DNA from 3 places in the Enhydrobacter sp. genome. Region 1 is predicted to be linked to each of the others. Evidence: predicted binding sites of a transcription regulator. Region 1 holds the regulator's gene; each other region holds the start of a gene.

Evidence for each region. The regulator PhoB, encoded in region 1, activates phosphate uptake and scavenging genes when phosphate is short. The targets are predictions, from matches to a motif close to TGTCATNNANCTGTCAT.
Region 2: a site for PhoB is predicted at 2,599-2,615, ahead of OJF58_RS09355 (NAD-glutamate dehydrogenase). Genes of this name have one in related genera too.
Region 3: a site for PhoB is predicted at 1,600-1,616, ahead of phnA (phosphonoacetate hydrolase). Genes of this name have one in related genera too.

The regions. Positions count from the first base shown of each region.
Region 1 covers NZ_CP126889.1:1,715,049-1,719,215, forward strand. Annotated here, with positions in the region: gene OJF58_RS08655 (adenosine kinase) at 1-689, shown strand, start outside; gene OJF58_RS08660 (AmpG family muropeptide MFS transporter) at 686-1,981, shown strand; gene phoB (phosphate regulon transcriptional regulator PhoB) at 2,140-2,874, opposite strand; gene phoU (phosphate signaling complex protein PhoU) at 2,877-3,590, opposite strand; gene pstB (phosphate ABC transporter ATP-binding protein PstB) at 3,615-4,167, opposite strand, start outside.
Region 2 covers NZ_CP126889.1:1,855,500-1,859,666, reverse strand. Annotated here, with positions in the region: gene OJF58_RS09355 (NAD-glutamate dehydrogenase) at 1-2,553, opposite strand, end outside; gene OJF58_RS09350 (ribonucleoside-diphosphate reductase subunit alpha) at 3,002-4,167, shown strand, end outside.
Region 3 covers NZ_CP126889.1:3,993,303-3,997,469, forward strand. Annotated here, with positions in the region: gene OJF58_RS19940 (Na/Pi cotransporter family protein) at 1-1,567, opposite strand, end outside; gene phnA (phosphonoacetate hydrolase) at 1,690-2,952, shown strand; gene OJF58_RS19950 (isocitrate lyase/phosphoenolpyruvate mutase family protein) at 3,351-4,167, shown strand, end outside.

The DNA.
Region 1 (4,167 bases):
GGGCGACTGGCGTCGCCTTCGACACGCCGGTGGCGACGGCCGGACCGGCCACGGCGCGTTGCCTGATCCTGGTGACGCCCGACGCGCAACGCACGATGAACACCTATCTCGGCGCCTGCACCGGGCTCGGCCCGGCCGACATCGATCCCAGGCTCGTGGGCGCCGCGCAGGTGACCTACGTCGAAGGCTATCTGTGGGACGCGCCGGAAGCGAAGAAGGCCGTGCTCAAGGCGTTCGATGCCGCCCATGCCGCCGGCCGGCTGGTCTCGATCACGCTCTCCGATGCCTTCTGCGTCGACCGCTATCGCGAGGAGTTCCGGGTGCTGATCCGCGACAAGGTCGACATCCTGTTCGGCAACGAGAGCGAGATCAAATCGCTCTACCAGGTCCGGAGCTTCGAGGCGGCGGTCGAGGCCACGCGCAAGGAAGCCAAGGTCGCCGCCCTGACGCGCAGCGAAAAAGGCTCGGTCGTGATCAAGGGCGGCGAGACCCATGCCGTTCCGGCGGCGCCGGTCGCGAAAGTGGTCGACACCACCGGCGCGGGCGACCTCTATGCCGCGGGCTTCCTGCATGGCTTCACCCGCGGCAAGCCGCTCGCCGAATGCGCCCGCCTGGGCGGCATTGCGGCCGCCGAGATCATCTCCCATGTCGGCGCACGGCCGGAAAAGCCGCTGCGGGAGCTCGTTTGAGCCTTTCCGTCCCCGTACGGTCGGCCTGGAAACGCTGGGCCAGGGCGGCCGAAGTCTATCGCGACCGCCGGCAGCTCATCATCCTGTTGATGGGCTTTTCGAGCGGCATGCCGTTCCTGCTCTCGGGCTCGGTGCTGTCGTACTGGATGAGCCAGGTCGGCGTGGACCTCACGACCATCGGCATCTTCGCGCTGGTCGGCGTTCCCTACGCCTTCAAGTTCGCCTGGGCGCCGCTCGTCGACCGGATGCCCCTGCCGTTGCTCGACCGCTGGCTCGGGCGCCGGCGGAGCTGGATGCTCGCCGCCCAGATCGGCATCCTGCTGGCGACCCTGCTGCTGGGATGGAGCGATCCGGTCGCGAGGCCATGGTTCACCGCCTTCGCCGCCGTCACGATCGCCTTCCTGTCGGCGACGCAGGATATCGCCATCGACGCCTATCGCATCGAGATCCTGCACGACGAAGAGCAGGGCGCCGGCTCGGCGACCACCCAGCTCGGCTATCGCATCGCCCTGTGGATCGTCAGCGCGATGTCGCAGCTGCTGCCGAGCGTCATGCCCTGGTCGACCGTGCTGAGCCTGATCGCCGTTCTCGCGGTCGTCGGCGTGGCAACCACGTTCTGGGCCGACGAACCGGTTTCCAAACGACCGATCATCCATTCCACCGGCGAATGGCTCAACGAGTCGGTCGTGCGCCCGTTCGCCGAATTCTTCGCCTATCGCGGCTGGTTCGTCATCCTGCTCTTCGCCCTGCTCTACAAGTACGGCGACGCCCTGGGCGGCAGCATCACGCTGCCGTTCTTCGACCAGATGGGTTTCTCGGGGCCGGAGATATTCGGCGTGAGCAAGAGCTTCGGCGTCGCGGCGACGATCGTGGGCGGCCTGGCCGGCGGCCTTCTCGTGGCGCGCTACGGGCTGTTCAAGGCGCTGTTCATCGCCGGCATCCTGCAGGCGGTCACCAACCTTCTCTTCTCCTGGCAGGCCCAAGCGGGACACGACATCATCGTGCTGACGATCGCCATCACCGCCGACAACTTCACAGGCGCCCTGGGCGGCGTCGCCTTCATCGCCTACCTGTCGAGCCTCTGCACCGCCGGCATGGCGGGCACCCAATATGCGCTCCTGACATCGCTGATGGCCTTCGGCCGCACCGTCCTGTCCGCCGGCGGGGGCTGGCTGGCCACCGAAACGGGCTGGACGGTGTTCTGGATGCTGACCACCCTCATGGCGATCCCCGGCCTGCTGCTGCTGCTCTGGCTATGGCACGCGGCCGGAAAAGAAACCCCTCCTTCGTGATCGAAGGAGGGGCAAGTGAGGCTTCGGCGACGGCGTGACCGTCCCGGGGGAACCAGCCCGTTCCGCAGCGGGGCGTGGGGACGATGCCGGCGCGGAACGAGCAAGGATCACTTACCGATGCGAGGCTACAGGATCGTGACCGGGGTTGTGGAAAACCGTCAGGCCCGGGCATCGAGCGCATAGCCCGCGGCGCGCACGGTGCGGATCACGTCGGCGCTGTTGCTGCCGTTCAGCGCGATGCGCAGGCGGCGGATATGGACGTCGACGGTGCGCGCCTCGACATAGACGTCCTTGCCCCACACCGCATCGAGAAGCTGCTCGCGCGAGAACACGCGGCCGGGATGCTCCATGAAATGGCGCAGCAGCCGGAACTCGGTCGGCCCGAGATGGATCGGCTTGCCGCCGCGCGTGACGCGATGGGCGACGAGATCCATGACGATATCGGCGTAGCTCAGCGCCTCGTCGGCGAGCGCGGGCCGGATGCGCCGCAGCACGGCCCGGATGCGCGCCACCAGCTCGGTCGGCGAGAACGGCTTGGCGACATAGTCGTCGGCGCCGGCGTCGAGGCCGCGCACGCGATCGCCCTCCTCGCCGCGCGCCGTCAGCATGATGATCGGCAGATTGGCCGTTGCGGTCTGGCGGCGGAGCTGGCGGCAGACCTCGATGCCCGACATCAAGGGCAGCATCCAGTCGAGCAGGACGAGATCGGGCGTGTCCTCCCGCACCGATGCCAATGCTTCCTCGCCGTCATGGGCGACGGAAACCGCGAAGCCCGCCTGCTCGAGGTTGTAGCGCAGCAGCTCGACGAGCGCGCTCTCGTCCTCGACGACCAGCACGCGCGGCTTCACCGAGGAGGTCTGCGTCTCGCGGCGCGAAGGCGCGGTGGCGGCCATGCTCATGACGAGGCATCAGTGGCGTAGAGCGCGCCGCTGCCCTTGCGCCGCGTCTCGGCGAAGTTCTGGCCGGTGCTGCGGAAGTTCACCAGCTCGGCGATGTTGGTGACATGATCGCCGGCGCGCTCGATGTTCTTGGCCATGAACATGAGATGGGTGCAGGCGGTGATGGTGCGCGGATCCTCCATCATGTAGGTGAGGAGCTCGCGGAACAGCCCGGTGTAGACCTGGTCGATCTCCTCGTCGCGGTTCCACACGTCACGCGCCTTGGCGACATCTTCGTCGGCAAAAGCGTCGAGCACATCCTTGAGCGCGGTGCGCACCAGCCGGCCGAGGCGGTCGATGCCGGCGACGGCGGCGGCCGGCGCTGTTCCCTGGGCGAGCACGATGCTGCGCTTGGCGGTGTTCTTGGCGTAGTCGGCGATACGCTCGAGCGCGGCCGCGATCTTGATCGATGACAGCACCATGCGCAGATCGACCGCCATGGGCTGGCGCAGCGCGAGCAGCTTCACCGTCTGCTCCTGCACCGCGACATCGAGCGCGTCCACCCGCGCGTCGTCGGCGATCACCTCCTCGGCAACCGCCGTGTCGCCCTCGCGCACGGCTTCCAGCGCCCGCGCGAACTGGCTCTCCGTCAGGCCGCCCATCTCGTTGATCGTGGCGTTGAGCCGCTCCAGCTCCTGATCGAAGCGCTTCAGAATGTGGTCGTTCGCCATATCGAGGCTCCTTGCGCGAATCCGTCAGCCGAACCGGCCGGTGATATAGGCCTGCGTGCGCTTGTCGGCCGGCGCCGTGAAGATCTTCTCGGTGACATCGAACTCGATCAGCTCGCCGAGATACATGAAGGCGGTGAAGTCGGAGACGCGGGCCGCCTGCTGCATGTTGTGGGTGACGATGATGATCGTGTAGTCCTGCTTCAGCTCGTCGATCAGCTCCTCGATCTTGGCGGTCGAGATCGGGTCGAGCGCCGAGCAAGGCTCGTCGAACAGGATGACCTCGGGTTTCACCGCGACGGTGCGGGCAATGCAGAGCCGCTGCTGCTGGCCGCCGGACAAGCCGAGACCGGAAGCGCCAAGCTTGTCCTTCACCTCGTCCCACAGCGCAGCGCGGCGCAGGGCGTGCTCGACGCGCGCGTCGAGTGCCGCCCGCGGCAGCCTCTCGTAAAGCCTGATGCCGAAGGCGATGTTCTCGTAGATCGACATCGGAAACGGCGTCGGCTTCTGGAACACCATGCCGATACGGGCGCGCAGCAGGTTGATGTCCACGCCGGCATCGAGCAGGTTCTCGCCGTCG
Region 2 (4,167 bases), 140 kb from region 1:
ATAGAAGCCGCCCTTGGAGCCGGTCGGCACGATCACGGCGTTCTTCACGACCTGGGTCTTCATCAGGCCCAGGATCTCGGTGCGGAAGTCCTCGCGCCGGTCGGACCAGCGAATGCCGCCGCGCGCCACGCGCCCGGCACGCAGGTGGATCCCCTCCATGCGCGGGCTGTAGACGAAGATCTCCACCAGCGGGCGCGGGGCGGGCAGATCGTCGATCGCCCGGCTGTCGATCTTGAAGGAAATCCACTCCTTGGGCGCGCCGGCTTCGTCCTTCTGCCAGTAGTTGGTGCGCAGGCTGCAATGCACGGCATTGAGGAAGCGCCGCAGGATGCGATCCTCGTCGAGGGTGGTGACGTAGTCGAGCGCGTTGGACAGCGCGCCTTCGATCGCCTCCAGGCGGCCCTTGCGCGCATCGGCGTCGGCCGCACCGAGCGCCGGGTCGAAGCGGGCGATGAAGAGATCGACCATGCCGCGCGCGATCGCCGGATAGGCCGCCAGGGTGCGCTCCATGTATTCGCGGCTGAAGGCGATACCGGCCTGGCGCAGATACTTGGCATAGGCGCGGAGCAGCGCCACCTCGCGCCAGGCAAGGCCGGCGCGCAGCACCAGCGTGTTCAGCCCGTCATTCTCCATCGCGCCCGCCCAGAGCTGCCGCAGCGTCTCGGCAAAGCGCGGGCCCACCAGGTCGAGATCGACCGCCGACTTGTCCGCCGTTTCGACGCTCAGCACCTGCAGCGCGACGCTCCTCTTCCCGTCGTCGCCGCGCAGCAGGAAGGGCGCTTCGCTCAGGACGCGCAGGCCGAGATTCTCGGCCAGCGGCAGGATATCGGAGAGCGCGATCGGCTCCTCGGGATGGAAAAGGCGAACGGTGAAGCGATGGGAAGGCAGGCCCGGGGCGCGCGCGAGGCGCACGCCGAATGGCGTGCCGGCAAGCGCCGCCTGCAGCGGCTCGAGATCGGCCACGGCCTGGCTGGCATCGAAGCTGTCGCGATAGACCGATGGAAAGTAGCTGCGCCAGGCCCGGGCCGCCACCCGACCCTCGGCCTCGCCGAACTTCGCCTGCAGGCTGAGCCGCAGCCGGTCGTTCCACGAGGTCGCCGCGTCGGCCAGCGCCTGCTCGAGGGCGGCGAGATCGGGTGTGGGCGCATCGGGCCGGTCGAGCTTCAGCGTGTAGAGCGCCCGCGCGAGCGCCGACTCGTCGCTGCTCGAGCCTGCGACCGATGTCACCCTGCCGTGCCAGGCCTCCTGCAGGAGGTGTCCGAAGCGGTCGCTCAGCGCCGCGTCGAAGCGCTCGCGCGGGGCGAAGACCAGGCAGGTCGCGAATCGGCCGACCGGGTCGCGCCGCGTGAACAGGGCGACGCGGCGGCGTTCCTGCAACTGCAGGATGCCGAGCGCATGGTTGTAGAGCGTGTCCTCGTCGATCTGGAACAGTTCGTCGCGCGGATAGGCGTCGAGGATGGCGAGCAGCGCCTTGCCGTCGTGGCCGTTGGGGTCGAGGCCGGCGCGCCGCAGCACGCTATCGACCCGGCCGCGCAGCAGCGGCACCTCGCGCACCATGGCGTGGTAGGCGGTCGAGGTGAAGAGGCCGACCAGGCGGCGTTCGCCGGTGACCCGCCCGTCCGCGTCGTGGGTCTTGACGATGATGCAATCCATCGGCCCGCTGCGATGGACCAGCGACGGCCGGTCGGTCTTGACGATCATGAGCGGCCTGGGGCCGCGCGCGAAGCGCGACATCGGCTCGCCCCCGCCCAGCCCGCTCTCGAACAGGCGCACCTCGTCGCGCCGCAGGATGCCGAGCGCCGAGCCGGGGACCAGCTCGTAGCGGATGCCGCCCGGATAAGCCGGATCGTCGGCGTAGCGGTAGCGGCGATGGCCGAGGAACGTGAAATGGTTCGACTCGAGCCAGCACAGGAACTCCTCCTGCTCGGCCAGCTCGTTGCCGTGGCCCGCCATCAGGTCCTCGAGCGCATCGAGGCAGGCCTGGCGCATCGGCCGCCAATCCTCGACCGCCATCCGCACCTCGCCCAGCACCCGGCTGAGCGCCGCGGCGAGATCGTCGAGCTGCAGGCGGTCGGCCTGGCGATCGATCTCGATCTGCATCATCGATTCCGGCCGGGCGCGCTGGCCTGCCTCGCCGGTCACCTCGACCAGATCGCCGTCGAGGTCGCGCCGGGTCGCCATCACCGGATGGGCCAGCAGATGGACGGTGATCTCGCGACGGTTCAGCTCGTTGGCGATCGAATCGACCAGGAACGGCATGTCGTCGTTGACGATCTGAACGATCGTATGCCGGCTCTCGAAGCCGTGGTCGGCCAATGTGGGGTTGAAGACACGTACCTTGGCCACCCCCGGCAGTCGCCGGCGGGCGAAGGCCATCAGGCAGGCGGCGGCCGCCGCGCGTTGCTCCACCGGCGCCAGGCGGAGGTCCTTGTCGGCCACCCGCTGATAGAGCCGATGGGCGAACTGAGCCGTCTCCTCGCTGCCCGAGCTCGTCACCGCGGCCGTGCAAATGGCCTCGAGCTCCGAAATCCGCGGTGCGAATGCTGTCGCCATAACCTCGTCCCGTCCTGCAGCGCCCGGCCGATGGTACGCTGCTCTGTGACAATCTGACGACGATGAGTTGGCGATGGCAGAAGTGCCTACCGCGTCGAGCCTTTGGACAGGTGCGCAGACGATGGTCGGCCAAATCGCTGCGGTTTCTGTTTGGTGGTCAAAGATTCCGCGGGGAAGCGCGTTTTGTTCTCTTCCTTTGCTGCGCTTGCGAAGGTGGTGATTCAGCCACGGTTCAAAAATCCAGGATTATTTTTTATGACGTAATAACAAAGGCTTAACTTACAATTCCTCAGATTCACAATCGACGTATAAATTTGCCCATGACAGGCGCGCCGCCCAGCGTATCATCAATGGATAGTGGGGATGCGGAAGCCGGTCCCTACATGTAGGTGTCTTCCACAAACTGTTTTATCCACAGGTGTGGACAAGAAGAAAATGGGGGCCGCAAGTGTTTGATGTCGTTCAAGTTCGAAGCGGTGCGCGTGTTGTTACCGACTCCTCCCGGGACTCCCGCCTGACGGCCTTCGGCAAAGCCACCCTGACCGACCGGTACCTGCTGCCGGGCGAGAGCTACCAGGACATGTTCGCCCGGGTCGCCTCGGCCTATGCCGACGACGATGCGCACGCCCAGCGGCTCTACGACTACATCAGCAATCTCTGGTTCATGCCGGCGACGCCGGTGCTCAGCAACGGCGGCACGCAGCGCGGCCTGCCGATCTCCTGCTTCCTGAACGAAGCCACCGACTCGCTGGAAGGCATCGTCGGTCTCTGGAACGAGAACGTGTGGCTCGCCGCGCGTGGCGGCGGCATCGGCTCCTACTGGGGCAACCTGCGCTCGATCGGCGAGAAGGTCGGCATGAACGGTAAGACCTCCGGTGTCGTGCCCTTCATCCGGGTGATGGATTCGCTCACGCTCGCGATCTCCCAGGGCTCGTTGCGGCGCGGCTCGGCGGCGGTCTATCTGCCGGTCAGCCATCCCGAGATCGAGGAGTTCATCGAGATCCGCCGGCCGACCGGCGGCGACCCCAACCGCAAGGCGCTCAACCTCCATCACGGCCTCCTGGTCTCCGACGCCTTCATGCGCGCCGTCGAGAACGACGAGGAATGGGCGCTCACCAGCCCCAAGGACGGCGCCGTCCTGCGCAAGATCTCGGCCCGGCATCTCTGGATCCGCATCCTGACGGCGCGCATCGAGACCGGCGAGCCCTACCTCGTCTTCGTCGATCACGTGAACCGGGCGCGGCCCGAGCACCACAAGCTGGCGGGTCTCGAGGTCAAGACCTCCAACCTGTGCAGCGAGATCACGCTGCCGACCGGCGTCGACCGCGACGGCAAGCAGCGCACTGCCGTGTGCTGCCTCTCCTCCCTCAATCTCGAGACCTACCTCGAGTGGCACGAGCATCCGACCTTCATCGAGGACGTGATGCGCTTCCTCGACAACGTGCTGCAGGGCTTCATCGACAATGCCGGCAGCGACTTCGCGCGCGCCACCTACGCCGCCATGCGCGAACGCTCGGTGGGGCTCGGCGTCATGGGTTTCCACTCCTTCCTGCAGCAGAACAACACCCCGATCGAGGCGGTGATGGCGAAGGTGTGGAACAAGAAGATGTTCAA
Region 3 (4,167 bases), 2.3 Mb from region 1:
TCCGCTTCAGATCGCGGATCACGTCCATGTGGATCGAGCTGGTCTCGATCGATTCGGGCCGTCCCTCGCGCAGGCGGGCGAAGTGGCTGTCGGCGGCCCTGGCCTCGGCCTCGCGGATGACCGCTTTCTCGGCGACCAGGCGGCGCGCCAGCGCGATGTCCCGCGTCGTGAAGACGTTGAGCGCCAGCCGCAGGTTCTCCAGCACGCGGGAATGGAAGGCCTTGAGCTCGGCAAGACCCTCCACCGAGAAGACGTAGCGATTCTTGATCTTCTTGGCCGCAAGCTCCATCAGGTTCTTGTCGATGATGTCGCCGATATGCTCGAGGTTGGTCGTGAAGGTGAGGATCTCGACATAGCGCCGCCCTTCCTCCTCGCCGAGGTCAGTGCGGGAAGTCTGGATCAGATAGAGCTTGATCGCCTCGTAAAGGCTGTCGACCACGTTGTCGGCATGCTCGATGGCGCGAACCGCCTTGGGGTCCGAATGCTCGAACACCTCGATCGACTGGCGCAGCATGTCGGCTACCCGGTCGCCCAGCGCCAGCGTCTCGCGCAGGGCGCATCCCAGCGCCTCGGCCGGCGTGTCGAGGACGTTCGGGTCGAGATGGCGCGGCTTGCCGGGATCGTCCGCCACGGGCTTCGCCGGCAGCAGGCGACGGCAGAGCGCGGCCACCGGCTCGATCAGCGGCAGGAAGACGAGCGCCGCGACCACGCTGAACACCGAGTGGAAGTTGACGGCCGCGCGCGCCACCGACGGCTCCAGCAGCGCCAGCCAGTGCGCGACCGGCACCAGGAACGGCATGAAGGCGACGCCGATCACCAGGCGCGAGATCAGATTGGCCAGCGGCACGCGGCGGGCGTCGATGTCGGTGGCCGACTGGTCCATGTAGGGCGCCAGCGCGCCGCCGACATTGGCGCCCACGACCATGGCCAGCGCCAGCGCCGGGCTGATGATGCCGCTGCCGGCGAAGGACATGATCAGCAGCACGGCCGAGAGGCTGGAGTGGATGAACCACGTCGCGACGGTCGCGAGGATGGCGGCGATCACATATTCGTCCTGCATGCCGGCGAGCGCGGCGATGAAGGAGGGCGAGGTCCTGAGCGGCTCGATGGCGGCCGTAAGGAGCTTCAGGGACAGGAGCATCAGGCCAAGGCCGATGCCGACCCGGCCGAGGTGGTGCGGCTTGTCGGCATCGATCGTCATGAAGGCGATCACGCCGGCCGCGATCAGGAGCGGCGACAGCCAGCCGAGGTCGAACGACAGGACCTGGGAGGTGAGGGTCGTGCCGACATTGGCGCCCAGCATGACCGCCAGCGCGATCGGCAGGGAGATCAGGCCCCGGCCGGCGAAAGACGCCAGCAGGAGAGCCGTGGCCGTGCTGGACTGCAGCAGGCCGGTCAAGCCAAGGCCGCCCACAAAGGCCGTGAAGCGGTTGCGCGAGCAGGCCGCGATGGCGCGACGCAGTGTCCCGCCGAACGCCCGCGTGAGGCCGGTTCGGACCATGCGCACGCCCCACAGCAACAGGGTGACGCTGCCGAGAACGTTCAGGATCGTGTCGACGCCGTGCATGATTTTCGCAACCTACGCCTCGTGGGTGAACGATGAAAGTTTTTTGACCGTCGCGCCAAAGGTGCGCTGGACGAACCGGTCGCCCGCGCCGATCATCGCGCCGAAACACGGAAGGACCCGACATGTCTCCGGACAGCGCACGTGCGATTGACGGCGAGGTGATCGTGAACGGCCGTCGCTACCGACTGCCGCGACAGCCGACGGTGGTCGTCTGCATCGACGGCTCGGAACCGGGCTATATCGAGCGTGCGGTGGAAATGGGGCGGGCGCCGTGGTTCGGCAAGGCCCTCGAGACGGGCACCAGCCTGATTGCCGACTGCGTCGTGCCCTCTTTCACCAATCCCAACAACCTCTCGATCGTCACCGGCCGGCCGCCCTCCGTGCACGGCATTTGCGGCAACTATTTCCTCGATCCCGAGACCGGCCGCGAGGTGATGATGAACGACCCGGAGTTCCTTCGGGTCGAGACGCTGTTTCCGGCCCTCCAGCGCGCCGGCTGCCGGATCGCCGTGATCACGGCGAAGGACAAGCTGCGGGGTCTGCTGGGCAAGGGCCTTTCGCTGGGGCCGGGGAAGGCCTGCAGCTTCTCGTCCGAAAAGGCCGACCAGGCGATACTGGCCGAGAACGGCATTGCCGACGTGCCGGCGCTGGTCGGCCTGCCCGTGCCGGACGTCTACAGCGCGGGCCTGTCGGAATTTGTCTTTGCGGCCGGCGTCAGGCTGATGGAGCGCGACCGGCCCGACATCATGTATCTCTCCACCACCGACTATATCCAGCACAAGTACGCGCCCGGCAGCGCGGCAGCGAACGACTTCTACGCGATGATGGATGGCTACCTGGCGAGGCTCGAGGCGATGGGCTGCACGCTCGTTCTGACGGCCGATCACGGCATGAACGACAAGCACGATCCGGACGGTCGGCCCGATGTCCTCTATCTGCAGGACCTGGTCGACCAGTGGCTCGGTGCCGGCCGGGCGCGCGTCATACTGCCGATCACCGACCCCTACGTCGTGCACCACGGCGCCCTGGGCTCGTTCGCTGTCGTCTATCTCCCGCAGGCGGCGTCCGCGGACGAGGTGGCGGGGAAGCTCAAGCGCCTGCCGGCCATCGAGGCTGCATTGAGCCGAGAGGAGGCGGCGCAGCGCTTCGAGCTGCCGGCGGATCGCCTGGGCGACCTTGTCGTGATCTCGACCCGGCACAAGGTTCTCGGCACGTCGGCATCGCGGCATGATTTGTCGGGTTTGGGCGAGCCGCTGCGCAGTCACGGCGGGCTCTCCGAACAAAAGGTGCCACTGATCTGCAACAGAAAGCTGGCGGCGGGCGCGCCGCCGCGGCGATGGCGCAACTTCGACGCGTTCGATCTGGGGCTGAACCTCGTCGCCTGAAGGTGATAGGCTCGAGGCCATGAGCACACAAACCTACACCGGAAGCTGCCATTGCCAGGCGGTCTCGTTCGCCGTCGCTGTCGACCTCGACCAGGCGCTGCAGTGCAATTGCTCGATCTGCACCAAGCTGGGTGCCGTCTGGGCGTTCGCGCCAAAGACCGCGATGACTGAAGTCCGGCGCCGAAGCGCTGGGCGATTACCAGTTCGGCCAGAAGCGGCTGCATCATCGTATCTGCCGGCGCTGCGGCATCGAGAGCTTTGCCGAAGGAACGGCGCCCGACGGCACGCCGAGCGTCGGCATCAACCTCCGTTGCCTCGACGGCGTGGAGGTCGAGAACCTCAAGCCGCGCCAGTACGACGGGCGCAGCCTCTAGCTCAGCTTTCGCGGGAGAAGAGTCATGGCAGCAAGTCAGGCCGACAAGGCCGCGAAGTTCCGTGCCCTGCATGAAAGGCCGGGTGCCTTCGTCATTCCCAACCCATGGGACGGCGGTTCGGCCCGCCTGCTGGCCGGGCTGGGCTTCGAGGCACTGGCGACCTCGAGCGGCGCCAAGGCCGGCGTGCTCGGCAAGCGCGACGGCAGGGTGAGCCGCGAGGAGTCGCTCGCCAATGCGAGGATGATCGTGGAGGCGACCGACCTGCCGGTGGCCGCCGATCTCGAGAAAGGCTTCGGCGACGGTCCCGACGCGACCGCCGAGACCATCCGGCAGGCCGCCGCCATCGGCCTGGTCGGAGGCTCGATCGAGGACGCGACCGGGAACAAGGACACGCCGCTCTACGATCTCGAAACCGCGGCGGTGCGGGTGAAGGCCGCGGTCCAGGCGGCGCGCTCGCTCTCGATACCCTTCGTCCTGACCGCGCGCGCCGAGGGCTTCCTGCGCGGGCGGCCGGACCTCGACGACGTGATCAAGCGCCTGCAGGCCTTCGAGGCAGCCGGCGCCGATGTGCTGTTTGCGCCGGGCCTGCCCGATCTCGCGGCGGTGAAGAAGGTCTGCGGATCCTTGAAGAAGCCGTTCAACTTCATGGTCGGCATCAAGGGACGGTCGTTCACCAAGGCCGATCTCGAGGCCGCCGGCGTGAAGCGCATCAGCCTCGCCACCTCGCTCTATCGCGCCGCCATGACCGGATTGCTCGACGCGGCCAAGGAGGTGAAGGAGCGGGGCACCTTCGGCTATCTCGACAGCGCGCTCTCGACTCCGGATCTGAATGCGTTCATGA